DNA from 2 places in the Streptomyces sp. NPDC043812 genome. Region 1 is predicted to be linked to the other one. Evidence: riboswitches for the same ligand, from Rfam matches in the RefSeq annotation. Region 1 holds a riboswitch; the other holds the start of a gene.
What was found. Region 1 has a riboswitch for cyclic di-AMP ahead of AC067Z_RS20020 (M23 family metallopeptidase). Riboswitches for the same ligand answer to the same signal wherever they lie in the genome.
Positions count from the first base shown of each region.

Region 1 (7,244 bases):
TTGACCTTGTAGCGGCGGTGGGGGTCGTTGGACATGAGGTAGTCCGCCTCGATGGCATCCCGCTCGACGCCGACGGCGAGCAGGGTGATCGCGATCGAGAGACCGGCACGGTCCTTGCCCGCCGCGCAGTGCATGAGGGCCGGGACACTGTCCTCGGCCAGCGCGTGCAGAACGCGGCTGTGCTCCGAGGTCCGGTACTTGATGATCGTCCGGTACGACGCGGTCATCCGGCCCGCGCCCTTGCCGTCGGCGAGGATCGACTTCAGCTGGTCGAGATTGCCGTCGCGGACCATCTTCCAGAACTCGGCGCCGTCGGCCGGGTCGCTCAGCGGCAGATTCAGATTGCGCACGCCCGGCAGCTCGACGTCCGGGCCCTCCAGCCGCTGGTCGGCGGCGTTGCGGAAGTCGAAGATCGTGTGGAGTCCGAGATCCGTGAGGAAGGCGGCGTCGCTCGCCGTCGCATGGGCGAGGTGTCCGCTGCGGAAGAGTCTGCCGTGCTGCACGCGCCGGCCGTCCACGGTGGGCAGTCCGCCCACGTCCCGGAAGTTGCGGACTCCGGCCAGCCGGGGCTCGGTGGACGGGGCCTGCGGCAGCTGCTGCGTCACGTGGACTCCTTCAGATGACTGCCGTCGGCGCCGGTCGCCGACGATGGCGCGATCCCGACCATACGACACTCCATTCATCGGGCAATCATCTCGCCCATGGCGCAAGGGCGTTGCCCCCGCGGCTGCGGACAGTTGATGATGTTCGAGCCTGTGTGAACCTGTGCCTATCTGAGAATCTGTGAGCAGCTGAGGGGTCGGGATGATGGAGACCGTCGGTGAAGGGCGTATCTGGCTGCTGACCGGAGCCACGAGCAGCTACGCACTTCACCTCACGGAACGGGATGAACTGGTGCATCTGCACTGGGGTGCGCGCATCTCGGGAGCCGATGCGGAAGCCCTCGCCGCAGCGGGACCGCCGCCCTACTGGCCCTTCGAGGCCCCGCTCGACGGACATGAGGAGTACCCGGTCGAGGGCGGCCCCCGGTTCGTGAGGCCGGCGCTCTCCGTGCGCACGGCCGAGGTCCGGGGCACCGAGTGGGCCTTCGCAGGCGCCGCGACGGATCCGGCGGACGGCGAGCTCCGGCTGCACTTCACCGACGCCGTGCACGGCCTCGGCCTCACCCTCCACTACCGCATGCGGGACGACGCGGACGTGATCGAACGCTGGGTCACCGTCGCCCACGAGGGCGCGGGGCCCGACCTCGAACTGCTCCGGGCCGACGCCGCGACCTGGACGCTTCCCCGGCGCGACGCCTGGCGGCTCGGGCAGCTGCACGGCCGCTGGGCCGCCGAGTCACTGCTCGTCCGGTCGCCGCTGACCTACGGCGAAAAGATCATCGGAAGCCGTCGCGGCCACACCGGTCACCAGCATCTGCCCTGGGTCGCGCTCGACGCCGAGGGGGCCACCGAGGAGCACGGCGAGGTGTACGGCTGCGCGCTGGGGTGGTCCGGTTCGTGGCGGATCGGCGTCCAGCAGCTGCCCGACGGGATGGTGCAGATCACGGGCGGGGCCGGCCACGACGACTCCGGGCTGCTGCGGCTCGCTCCCGGCGAGAGCTACACCTCGCCCGTGTTCGCCGGACTGTGGAGCGAGGGCGGCTTCGGCGGCGCGAGCCACGCCTGGCACGCCTGGCAGCTGGCGCATGTGATCCCGGGTGCCCGGCAGGACCGGCCCGTGCTCTACAACTCCTGGGAAGCCACCGGGTTCGACATCTCGGAGGAGCAGCAGCGGGCACTCGCCGTGCGGGCCGCCGCGATGGGTGTCGAACTGTTCGTCGTGGACGACGCCTGGTTCGGGGCCCGGACGAGCGACCGGGCGGGGCTCGGTGACTGGACACCCAACCCGGACCGCTTCCCGCACGGGCTGAAGCCGCTGGCCGACGAAGTGCACGCCCTCGGTATGCAGTTCGGCATCTGGGTCGAGCCGGAGATGGTCAACGCCGACAGCGATCTCTACCGCGCGCATCCCGACTGGGTGCAGCACCATCTCGGCCGCACGCGTACCGAACTGCGCAATCAGCTGGTGCTGAATCTCGCGCGCAGCGATGTGCAGGCGTATCTGTGGGAGCAGCTCGACGGCCTGCTCTCCGCTGCTCCCGTCGACTATGTGAAGTGGGACTTCAACCGCTGCTTCACCGATGCGGGCTGGCCGGGGGAGCCCTACCCGCAGAAGTTGTGGGTCGAGCATGTGCATGCCCTGTACGCGCTGCTCGACCGTCTTCGGGCGGCGCACCCGGGTGTCGCCTTCGAGTCCTGCTCGGGCGGCGGCGGCCGGATCGACCTGGGCGTGCTCAGTCGCACCGACCAGGTGTGGACCTCCGACAACACCGACCCGCTGGACCGGCTCGCCATCCAGCACGGCTTCAGCCAGCTGCACCCGGCGCGGGTCATGGCCGCCTGGGTCACCGACAGCCCCAATGTCCAGCTGAACGGTCGGCGCAGCAGTCTGCGCTTCCGTTTCGTCAGTGCCATGGCGGGGGTGCTGGGTGTCGGCGGCGATCTCACGGACTGGAGCGAGGCGGAGCTGACCGAGGCCCGCGGCTGGGTCCGGCTCTACAAGGAGATCAGGCCGGTGGTGCAGCACGGCGAGCTGTACCGGCTGCGTGATCCGGACGGCGGGCTCAGCGCTGTCCAATATGTCCGCGATGACGACATCGTCGTCCTTGTGACACTTCAGGCTCAGCACTACGGCGAGCGGCCGCCGCCCGTCAGACTGCGCGGGATCGACCCGCGCGCCGCCTACCTCTGCCTGGACAGCGGGAAGGTCCACCGAGGTGCCGTGCTGATCCATCACGGACTCCACACCGGGCTGACCGGCGATCTGGATGCAAACGTGATCAGGCTCAGGAAGGCGTGACGGACGCCTCAATTCCGTTCACGGAAAAGGTGGCTGCCGAATTCGCTGCCCGCGCACGGTGTGCCGTTGGATGGGATTTCACGGCGAACGACACAGGCGAGGGGTGGGGGTGGCGAGTGACCCGCGTCACTCGGGCCCGGAGTCCGGCGGGGACGAAGTCGGGCGTTGTCGACAACACTTGATGGATAAGTGCGGGCTTAGGTAATCATTTGCTGCTTCTGTCCGAATTGGGTCATTCGATATAACGTGCCCCGTCTGCAAGGGAGATGGGATCCGGCAGGTGAGCAGGATCATATTCGTGACGGAACGTACCGGGGTTCGGTGCCTCAATTCCGTTGCGGAGCAGGGAATTGAAGATCCCTTGTCCACGGAGGGTGACGGGGAATCCTTGCTTTATTCCGAGCCGACAATCCCCGGCGAAATCTGCCGCTTGTTTGCGCGTGCCCGGCTCGCCTACGGTCACGACCAATCCGGACGGACCGCCTAATCCTGCCGCCGACCGGACTTCGAACCCACCCACGTGTGGCAGGAGCGGGGGAACCAGGTAGTACGCCGTATCCGGAAAAATCGGACGGCTTGGGGTTAATTCGCGCAACAAGCGCGAACGGGCATCTCCAGCTCGAACCCGACAGCTCACCTCGCCGGCGCCGGAGAGGAATGCGCCATGCCTGGTAAGGGCAAGCACCGCCGTCCCAAGGCCAACCCCATCACCCGCGGCTTCGTCGTCGCCGGTACGGGTGGCGCCGCCATCGCACTGCCGCTGCTCGGCGCCACCGGCGCCAATGCCGCGACCGGCCCGGCCCCCGCCGCCGCGCCCGAGAAGGCCACCGCCGCCCCGGCCTCCTTCGCCGCCGCTCCGGCCGTCGAGGCCGCGAAGAAGGCGCCGAAGACCTACACGGTCGTCCCCGGCGACTATCTGTCGAAGATCGCGGAGGAGCAGGACGTCCGCGGCGGCTGGAAGCAGCTGTTCAACGACAACCGTCGCGCCATCGGTGCCGACCCGGCGCTGATCCACCCCGGCCTCGAGCTGACCATCGGTGCGAAGTCGAAGGCCAAGAGCGACCCGGAGCCCCGCACCGAGTCGCAGTCCCGGTCCTCGCGTGACTCCGTCCGGCCCGCCGCTCCCGAGGCGCCTGCCGAGAAGCCCGCCGCTCCCCAGGCTCCTGCCGAGAAGCCCGCGGAGAAGCCCGAGAGCAAGACGTCGGCCGCCGGCTTCACGGTGCCGATCGCCGGCGCGGGCATCTCCACGCCGTACCACCAGTCCGGCTCCATGTGGTCCAGCGGTTACCACACCGGTGTCGACTTCGTCGCCGCCACCGGCACCACCGTCAACTCCGTCGGCCCCGGCACCGTCGTCTCGGCCGGCTGGAGCGGCTCGTACGGCAACGAGGTCGTCATCCAGCACACGGACGGCACCTACTCGCAGTACGCCCACCTCTCCTCCCTGTCCGTCTCCGGCGGGCAGAGTGTGAGCGGCGGCCAGCAGATCGGGCTCTCCGGTTCGACCGGCAACTCGACTGGCCCGCACCTGCACTTCGAGATCCGTACCGGCTCGGGCTACGGCTCGGACATCGACCCGATGGCGTACCTGCGTCAGCACGGCGTCTCCATCTGAGTACTTACGGCCCGCCGTTGGGCGGGCCGACGCTCGTCCCTCGTTCCGTCCGGCGGCGGAGCGAGGGATTCCGCGTATTCCGGGTTGGTGGAAACTCGACTGGTGGTAAAGATCACCTCCCGTCAACCCCTCCTTACGGTCGCGTAGGTCACATCCGTAAAGGAAAGATGTGCTCCTGTGGCAGACGATTCGAGAACAGAGAACATCGGCGCATTCGGGTCGTACGCAGCGATCGGTGACAGCTTCACCGAGGGCGTAGGAGACCCCGGTCCCGACGGGACGTTCGTCGGCTGGGCGGACCGTTTCGCGGTCCTGCTCGACGACCTCGCACCGGAAAACACCTTCAGGTACGCCAACCTCGCCGTACGCGGCCGGCTCCTCGACCAGATCGTGGCGGAGCAGGTCCCGAGGGCCAAGCAACTCGCCCCCGACCTCGTGTCGTTCTGTGCCGGCGGCAACGACATCATCCGTCCGGGCTCCGACCCCGACGACGTGGCGGAGCGCTTCGAGCGGGCCGTCGCCGACCTCACCGACGCCGTCGGCACCGTCATGGTCACCACCGGATTCGACACCCGTGACGTACCCGTCCTGCGCCATCTGCGCGGGAAGATCGCCACGTACACCGCCCATGTGCGGGCCATCGCCGACCGCTACGGCTGTCCCGTCCTGGACCTCTGGTCGCTGAAGTCCGTGCAGGACCGGCGCGCCTGGGACGCCGACCGGCTGCATCTGTCACCGGAGGGTCACACCCGCGTCGCGCTGCGGGCCGCCCAGGTGCTGGGACTCGACATCCCGGCCGACCCCGACCAGCCGTGGCCGTTCCTGCCGCCGCGTGGGGCGCTCGAGGTACGCCGCGACGACATCAACTGGGCGCGCGAGTACCTGGTGCCCTGGATCGGCCGACGGCTGCGCGGCGAGAGCTCCGGCGACCATGTGGAGGCCAAGCGCCCGGACCTCCTGCCGCTCTGAGGCCGTGAGCCGCAGGCCCCGGGGCGTTCCGCGTCCCGGGGCTCAGGCCGTGGAACCGGCGAGCTGCCGGTCGACCTCGGACGGGGAGAGCGCATGCTCGATGGCGAGGATCCCGGCCCCGACAGCCGCCGCGTTCTCGCCCGTACGGCTCGGCTCGATCCGCAGCGCCTGCGTCGCCAGCGGATGCGAGCGGCGGTAGACCGCCTCCCGCACCCCCGCCAGCAGCTGGTCGTGCACGGCTGCCAGAGCGCCACCCGCCACCACGGTCTCCGGGTTGAAGAAGTTCACCAGGCCGGCCAGCACCTCGCCGACCGCGCGGCCCGCCTCGCGCACCATCCGCACCGCGTCCCGGTTGCCGGACTTCACCAGCCTCACCACATCGCTGCCGGAAACCGCGTCCAGGCCGAGGGCGGACAGCTGCGCGGCGAGCGCCGCGCCGCCCGCGATCGCCTCCAGACAGCCGCTGTTGCCGCAGCGGCAGGGTTCGTCCCGCTCGCCGACGCGAATGTGCCCGATGTCGCCCGCGCATCCCTGCGCACCCCGATGCAGTCTGCCGTCGGCGACGATTCCGCAGCCGATGCCGGTACCGATCTTGAGGTAGAGCAGGAATCGGGTGTCGGGGAACGAACGGCGGTGCTCGCCCAGGGCCATCACGTTCACGTCGTTGTCGACCAGGGCCCGTACACCGAATCGCGCCGCGAAGAACTCCGGGATCGGATACTGGTGCCAGCCGGGCATGATCGGCGGATCCACCGGACGTCCCGTCGAGAACTCGACGGGACCCGGCACCCCCACACCGATCGAGCGCAGCATCGCCGGCTCGCGGCCCGCCTCCTTCAACAGCGCCTGCAGGGTGCGTTCCACGTGACGCAGCACCGAATCGGGCCCGTCACCGATCGACAGCGGGTCCTCCTGCGTCGCCAGCATCGTGCCGCCGATGTCCATCAGCGCCACCCGGCAGTGCGAGGCGCCGAGATCGACACCGGCCACCGCGTGTTCCCTGGTACGCAGTTGGAGCCTTCGGGGCGGCCGGCCACCGGTGGATCCGCCGTCCGCGTTGTCCTCGTCCACGAATCCGTGGGCGACGAGCGCGTCCACCCGCTGCGAGACCGTGGAGCGGGCGAGCCCGGTGATCCGTGCGATGTCCGCCCGCGTCGCGGCCGAGCCGGAACGGATCAGCGACAGCACCTCGCCGGCCGAGTGCGAGGCGGGAGAGGTGCTCACAGCCAAGGGCGGGAGAGGCGAAGGCATGGCAGCAACCATAGGCAACGACTTCCGCTGCTCACAAGGCGTGAGTTGTTCGACAGTCGGCGTAAGTCTGCACCAACGGGCCGAGAACGAACGTTACTTGGGCTATTGACAGTCATATGAGGCGTCTGGATATTGCTCAGCAGACCGCTGCCGAGGAGCCAGTCGATGCTGACGATGAACGGCGTGTCAAAGAGCTTTCTGGGAGTCCGGGTCCTGCACGACGTGGGACTCGACCTCGAGGCCGGTGAAGTGCACGCCCTGGTGGGCGAGAACGGAGCCGGAAAATCCACCCTGATGAAGATCCTCGCGGGGGAGTACGTCCCCGACGCCGGTTCCGTCACCATCGACGGAACCCGGCACACCTTCACCCACCCGTCCCAGGCGCAGGCCGCCGGAATCGGCATCATCCACCAGGAGTTCGCACTCCTGCCGCACCGGACTGTCGCCGAGAACGTGTTCCTCGGCCGCGAACCCACCCGCCGCGGCCTCGTCGACCGGGCCGCCATGG
Region 1 is NZ_JBWKCY010000013.1:16,500-23,743, reverse strand. It holds gene AC067Z_RS20030 (tyrosine-protein phosphatase) at 1-605, opposite strand, end outside; gene AC067Z_RS20025 (alpha-galactosidase) at 805-2,901, shown strand; cyclic di-AMP (ydaO/yuaA leader) riboswitch at 3,405-3,563, shown strand; gene AC067Z_RS20020 (M23 family metallopeptidase) at 3,566-4,516, shown strand; gene AC067Z_RS20015 (SGNH/GDSL hydrolase family protein) at 4,694-5,485, shown strand; gene AC067Z_RS20010 (ROK family protein) at 5,528-6,736, opposite strand; gene AC067Z_RS20005 (sugar ABC transporter ATP-binding protein) at 6,902-7,244, shown strand, end outside.

Region 2 (7,244 bases), on a different contig from region 1:
CCGCGAAGCGGGCGAATGTGATCGCCTTGCCCGCCACGGCCTGCGCGCCGCGAACCAGCGAACCCGGGAGCAGAGTGCCGCCGTCCGAGCGGGACACGACGTCCGGGTCGAGGAGGGCGACGAGGGCCTCGAAGTCCCCGCCGCGTGCCGCCGTCAGGAACGCGTCGACCACCTCGCGCTGCCGTCCGAGGTCGGCGTCCGGGACGGGTGCGGAACCCTGCACCCTCCGGCGGGCGCGACTGGCGAGCTGACGGGCGGCCGCGGGGGTGCGGCCCACGACGGGGGCGATCTCTTCGAACGGCACGGCGAACATGTCGTGCAGCACGAACGCGAGCCGTTCCGCGGGCGCCAGCGTCTCCAGCACGACGAGCAGTGCGAGGCCGACCGAGTCGGCGAGCAGCACCTCGTGTTCCGGGTCGAGGCTGTCCGCGCCGCTGACGATCGGCTCGGGTATGCGGGTCTCCATCGGTTCCTCGCGCCGGGAGACGCGGGTGCGGAGCATGTCGAGGCAGACCCGGCCGACGACGGTGGTCAGCCAGCCGCCCAGGTTCTCGACGCGTTCGGTGTCGGAGCGGCTCAGACGCAGCCACGCTTCCTGGACGGCGTCGTCGGCATCGCTCAGCGAGCCGAGCATCCGGTAGGCGACCGCGCGCAGGTGGCCGCGGTGCTCCTCGAAACGCTCCGCCAGGAATTCGTGTTCGTTCATGGTCCGTCCACACCCCTCGTTGCTCGTGTTTTCACTGTTATGACGCGTGGCGGAGCGCCGATGTGACCGGCTCGGGAGGACCGGGGCCGAAAAGTGGATTTGATCTTGCTTCCGATGGCGTAAGGTTGTGTTCACCGACGCGGGGTGGAGCAGCTCGGTAGCTCGCTGGGCTCATAACCCAGAGGTCGCAGGTTCAAATCCTGTCCCCGCTACTGAAGGCGAAGGCCCGGTGATCGATCTTCTCGATCACCGGGCCTTCGTCGTATGTGCGATCGTGTTCGCTCGCCAGCCCTGGCCTGGGGTTTCGCCCGCGCGGGCGTGGCAAGTCGCCTCCGGGCGCCACGGCGCGCAGCATGGGAGAAGCGCGGCAGCGTGCGTGGCCGCGGGCGGAGCGGCGGGAGATCACCTGTGGGGCGAGAGCAGGGCAGCAGCTACAGGTTGCCGTGGTTCGTCCGTGTGCTGCCCGCGGCGATGATCGTCGGCGGTGTGGTCTTCGATCTGCTGACCCCGTCCCGCTTCACCGCGGTGCCGCTGTTCGCGGCCGCCCCGCTGGTCGCGGCGCCGATCGTGTCGTGGACGGTGACGCTGCTGATGGGTATCGCGGCCATGCTGGCCGTCAGCGGCATGCACACGTACAACGGCACCATCGGGCAGATCACCGCGGTCACCGAGACGAGCACCGTCTTCACGGTCGCCGTCCTCGCGCTGCTGATCAACGGGGTGGTGCAACGCGGCAGTGAGCGGCTCGCCTCGGCGAGGGTCATCGCGGAGGCGGCGCAGCGGGCCGTGCTGCCGACCCCCGCGGACCGGATCGCCGGACTGCATATCGCCGCGCGGTACGAGGCGGCGCAGGAGGACGCGTTCATCGGCGGCGATCTCTTCGCCGTGCAGGACACCCCGTTCGGAGTGCGGCTGATCGTGGGCGACGTACGCGGCAAGGGGATGGAGGCGGTGGCGGCCGTCGCCGTGCTGATCGGGACGTTCCGGGAGGCGGCCGAGCAGGAGGACTCGCTCGAGGGTGTGGCGCAGCGTCTGGAGCATGCGCTGAAGCGTGACCAGGCGCTGCGGGAGGAGGAACCGGACACGATGGAGCGCTTCACCACCGCCGTGCTGGGTGAGATCCCGCCGGGCGACGGAGGCGGGGACGGCACGGTGCGCCTGGTGAACCGCGGGCACCCCGAGCCACTGATGCTGCACGCCGACGGCGGTCTGCTGATGCTGGAGCCGCCCGCGGCTGCCCTGCCGCTGGGCATGGGCGACTTGGCGGCCTGGCCGGACCGGGCTCAGGACTACCGGCTGCCCGCCGGATCGACGCTGCTGTTCTACACGGACGGGCTGTCCGAGGCGCGTGACGCGGGCGGTGCGTTCTACAGCCCGGGCGAACGGTTGCGGGGCCGGCTCTTTCCCGGGCCTGAGGCGTTGCTGGACGCGCTCGTCGACGATGTGCGCCGCTACACGGGTGGTGGGACGACGGACGACATGGCACTGCTGGCGGTCGGCCGGCCCGCCGAGGGGCAGCCGGACAGGCGGCGCACGGTGCGGGTCGTGAAGGCGGAGACGGACCCGGAGCGCGGATAGGTCGGGGCCTGCGGGGTGGGTGACGGCGTTCCGCCACGGTGCGTAGTCGCAAGGTGCCACTACGCATAACATTTGACGAACAGTCAGAAGCAATCGCCGTGAAGAGGTTTGATCAAGTCGCCCGATTCCGCACGCTTCTGTCCTGGTAAGTTCTGGCCACAGTCGTTAACGATCAGTCGGAACAGCTTGGAATCCGGCCCCGGCGTCTATTAACGTTCGATAACGCAGCGCGGTCGTCCCAGTCGTCGCAAGAGACGGCACCGTGCGCACGCGCCGAATCCCGCAAGGGAACCGGGGAACCATCAATTGGGGTGAATCGGGCACCTTTTGCCGCTCTGTTCGCGGTCGAAGACGCTCGTAGGAGACCTTCCTGCTCCGAACCCGTCAGCTAACCCGGTAGGCGAGAAGGAAGGAAAGGAGTACGCCTTCGTGGCGTCCAACATGCCTGCCCCCGAGGCCCCGTTCGCACCCGGTCATTTCGGTGACGATCCTGCGGAGCGGACGTGGGAGGAATGGAATCCCACCGAGGAATCCATCCGTCCGGTGCGCGGCCGGCACCGCGTCGCAAAACAGCGTGGCGGACTCGCCCGTAGCTCCACCGTCCTCGGAGTCGGTGTCATCGCCGCGGTCGGCGCCGGTGGCATAGCCACCGCGCAGGACAAGCCGGCGGTCTCCATCTCCCTTCCGGACTCGATCGCGGACAACCTCCCCGACGCCGCGTCCCTTCCCGGCGTGGGCTCGCTCATCTCCGACGACGCGGGCGCCGACTCCGACGCCAACACCGCGCCGCTCACCGCGATGACCACCGTCGCCGACGGCGCCGCGGCCACGGACGGCGAGCAGGCGGGCGCCGGAGAGGCGCTGCGCGCCCGGATCCTCCAGCAGGCCGAGCAGCAGCGGGCCGAGGCGGACGCCGAGGCGAAGGCCGCCGCCGAGAAGCTGGCTGCCGAGCAGGCCGCCGCCGCCGCGGCGAAGCAGCAGAGCGCCGCCGAGGCGAAGGCTGCCGAGAAGAAGCGCAAGGCCGAGGAGGCAGCGCGCGCCAAGGCGGAGGCGGAGCGGCTCGCCAAGCTTGCCGCGAGCTACTCCCTGCCCACGTCCTCGTACACGATCACCTCGACGTACGGCGAGTCCGGTTCCATGTGGTCCTCCGGCCAGCACACCGGCCTGGACTTCGCCGCCCCGACGGGCACCCCGGTCAAGGCCGTGCACGGCGGCACCATCAAGTCCGCCGGCTGGTCCGGTTCGTACGGCTACCGCATCGTCCTCGAACTCGAGGACGGCAGCGAGGTCTGGTACGCCCACCTGTCGTCGATGACGGCCAGCGCAGGCCAGAAGGTCGGCACCGGCGACACCATCGGCCGCGTCGGTGCGACCGGCAACGTCACCGGGCCGCACCTGCACATGGAGGTGCACACCCCCGGCGGCTCGGGTCTCGACCCGATGGCGTGGCTGCGGGACAAGGGCCTCACCGTCTGATCCTCGACGATCGCCCGATCGCTCTCCCGGGACGAGGGCGGTCTGCCAGGAAGGCTGCGCGGTACGGCGATGCCGTACCGCGCACCCTCATGTCGCCGTAGGCCCGGTGCACAGCCCCGACGCCGGGCCGGCGGAATAGCCGTGCGCGGCCTCGTCGTTGACCCACGCATGACCTCCCTTCGCGCTCTCGGCTCGTCCGACCTCGCCGTGTTCCCCCTCGCCCTCGGTGGCAACGTCTTCGGATGGACCGCCGACGAGGCGCAGTCGTTCGCCGTGCTCGACGCGTACGCAGCCGCCGGCGGCAACTTCGTCGACACGGCCGACTCCTACTCCGCATGGGTGCCCGGCAACCAGGGCGGCGAGTCCGAGACGGTCATCGGCAACTGGCTCGCCTCGCGCGGCAACCGCTCCGAGATCGTCGTCGCGACGAAGGTCGGCGCCCACCCGCAGTACAAGGGTTTGTCCGGTCCCACGATCAAGGCCGCGGCCGAGGAGTCGCTGAGGCGGCTCGGCACCGATCACATCGACCTCTACTACACCCACTTCGACGACCCGTCCGTGCCCGTCGAGGAGATCATCACCGCCCTCGACCAGCTCGTGAAGGACGGCAAGGTCCGCGCGATCGCCGCCTCCAATCTGAGTGCCGAGCGCCTCCAGGCGTCGCTCGACTTCTCCGACAGCGAGGGGCTCGCCCGCTACGTGGCCCTGCAGCCGCACTACAACCTGGTCTCCCGCGACACGTACGAGGGGGAGCTGCAGAGCACGGCCGCGCGCGCCGGCCTGGCCGCCGTCCCCTACTACGCGCTCGCGTCCGGCTTCCTCACCGGCAAGTACCGGCCGGGGGCCGCGGTGGACAGCGCGCGTGCGCAGGGTGCGGGCAAGCACCTGGGGACCGAGCGCGGTCTGAAGGTCCTCTCCGTGCTGGACGAGGTCGCCCGCTCGCGCGACGCCGAGCTCGCGACCGTGGCGCTCGCCTGGCTGGCGGCGCAGCCGACCGTCGCCGCGCCGATCGCCTCCGCCCGTACGGTCGAGCAGCTGCCGGCGCTGGTCGCCGTCGCCGAGCTCGAACTGTCCCCGTCGGAACTGGCCGCGTTGACCGCAGCGTCGGAGTGAGCCGAGCGGCCGATCAGGTGCGGTACGGGTTGTAGGCGCCGTAGTCCCGGTGCGGTGGCGGCATGCCCGCCCCGCCCGTCGCCTGTGCCGCGTACGCGAGGGCCGGGCCGGCCACGTCCCGGCGCCGCCACAGGTGGTGCAGCAACTCGCGCTCGCGCTCCGCGAAGTCCGGGCCCGCCGCGCCGCGGTGGGCCCGGTGGCGCAGAAACGCGAGCGACGTCGCGAACGTCTCGTACTCGGACACCGCATGGCCCGCTGCCGGTCCGTACGTGCGCCGGGCGAAGTCACGCGCCATCGTGCGGGCCCGCATCGAGGACAGCGCGCGTGGCTCGACGGCGGACAGCCATCCCGCCGCCGCGTACGCGGGCAGCTCGGTGGATATCGTGCGCAGCTCCCGCTGCCGGGTCCAGATCGTCAGCCAGGTCAGCAGCCCGAAGGCAGGCAACATGAACGCCGCGTACACCGCGTAGAAGCCCCACGGGCCGAACAGCGAGGTCGAACCGTTCCACAGGGCGTGGACGCCCATCGCCAGTGCCAGCCCGAGCAGCGGCAGCACGATGCGCCGGATGCGATGACGGCGTGCGGCCAGGGCGGCGGCCCCGAAGCCGATGCCGGTGAGCACCGTGAACAGCGGATGCGCGAACGGCGACATCACGATGCGGACGAAGAAGGTCGCCGCGGTCACCGAGGCCAGGCCGGAGGAGCCGAACGCCATGTCCTCGCCGAAGGCGTTGCCGAGGTAGAGGATGTTCTCGGTGAAGGCGAAGCCCGTCGCGGTGAAACCCGCGACGACGACGCCGTCGACGATGCCGGTGAAGTCCCGTCTGCGGAAGAGGAAGAGCAGCAGGATCGCCGCGGCCTTCGCGCTCTCCTCGACGACCGGCGCGACGACGGTCGCGCCGAGGGTGTCGGCCGAGGCGGGGTCGGCGGTGGCAGTCGCTATCCAGCGGGTCGCGAACGAGTTCGCGATGATCGCGACCAGTGCCGCGGCACAGGCGCCCCACGAGAACGCGAACAGCAGATTCCGCCACGGACCGGGCTCCACCCGGTCCAGCCAGCGGAACGCGGCGAGCAGCAGCGGCACCGGGAGCGTCGCGAGGCCGAGACCGACCAGGAAGCCCTGGGTGCCGGTCTGTTCCCTCACGAGCGCGAGGATCACCAGACCGCACAGCGCGAGCAGCACGACCAGCACTCCCGCACGGACCGCCCGGCTGCGCCACAGTCGCGCAGCGCGCGGGCGGTACCGCCCGCGGCCCCGCGCCGGCTCGCCGTCGGACAGCTCGGCGACCCGCTCCGGCTCGCGCGCCGGCACCGTGGGGTGCGGCGCTGGGGCCGTCGAATGCTGCCAGGACGAGTCGTGCACCAGTCGACCCTAACGAGGGCCACCGACAACTGGCGATGGTGCACGGCACACTGCCGCGGTCACGCCTCCGGCTGCACCCGGCGAAAGAGCAGGTCGTGGACCTTGTGACCCTTGTCGAGACCCTGTCCTTCGAAACGGGTCAGGGGACGGAAGACGGGGCGCGGGGCGTAGCCGCCGTCCGGCACGGTGTTCTCGAAGCCCGGGTGCGCGGTGAGCACCTCGAGCATCTGCTCCGCGTACGGCTCCCAGTCGGTCGCGCAGTGCAGGACGGCGCCGGGCTTGATGCGCTGGGCGGCGAGGGTGAGGAACTCCGGCTGGATCAGCCGCCGCTTGTGGTGCCGCTTCTTCGGCCACGGGTCGGGGAAGTACACGCGCATCCCGTCGAGCGAGCGGGCCGGCAGCATCTCGCGCAGCAGGATGATCGCGTCGCCGTTGGCCACCCGGACGTTGCTCAAGCCGCTGCGCTCGGCGAGACCGAGGAGATTGCCCTGGCCGGGGGTGTGCACGTCGACGGCGAGGATGCCGGTCTCCGGGTCGTCCGCGGCCATCTGCGCGGTGGCCTCACCCATCCCGAACCCGATTTCCAGGACCACGGGCAGCCCGCCGAACATCTCGTCGAGATCGAGGACGCGGTGGCCGTCGATGTCGAGCCCCCACAGCGGCCACAGCCGCTGCAGCGCGTCGCCCTGCCCGGTGGTGACCCGGCTGCGCCGCGGCTGGAAGCTGCGGATCCGCCGCTCGTGGTGCGAACCGGCCGGATCGGCGGCGGGGCCGCCGGGGAAGCGGGGCTCGCCCTTGGCACGGATGATCGGGCGGTGGGCGTCGGGGGTGGTGTTTCGAAGCTCAGACACAGTGCGTCGATTCTACGAGCCCGTGGCAGGGGCTCATCGGGCCCTCAGGACTGTCCGGCCCGGGGCACACGCGTCCGCACCTCGCGGGTGCCAGCCGGCGCCGGACCGCGCGCCAGGGGTCACGCACCGCTTCGGTGGACCCTGTCCTCCGCCAGTG
Region 2 is NZ_JBWKCY010000016.1:183,519-190,762, forward strand. It holds gene sigJ (RNA polymerase sigma factor SigJ) at 1-706, opposite strand, end outside; tRNA gene AC067Z_RS23965 (tRNA-Met) at 845-918, shown strand; gene AC067Z_RS23970 (PP2C family protein-serine/threonine phosphatase) at 1,115-2,284, shown strand; cyclic di-AMP (ydaO/yuaA leader) riboswitch at 2,546-2,702, shown strand; gene AC067Z_RS23975 (M23 family metallopeptidase) at 2,714-3,760, shown strand; gene AC067Z_RS23980 (aldo/keto reductase) at 3,929-4,873, shown strand; gene AC067Z_RS23985 (PrsW family intramembrane metalloprotease) at 4,887-6,236, opposite strand; gene trmB (tRNA (guanosine(46)-N7)-methyltransferase TrmB) at 6,296-7,087, opposite strand; gene lhgO (L-2-hydroxyglutarate oxidase) at 7,207-7,244, opposite strand, start outside.
Region 2: linked by a shared signal. The riboswitch ahead of AC067Z_RS23975 (M23 family metallopeptidase) and the one ahead of AC067Z_RS20020 (M23 family metallopeptidase) in region 1 are both predicted to bind cyclic di-AMP.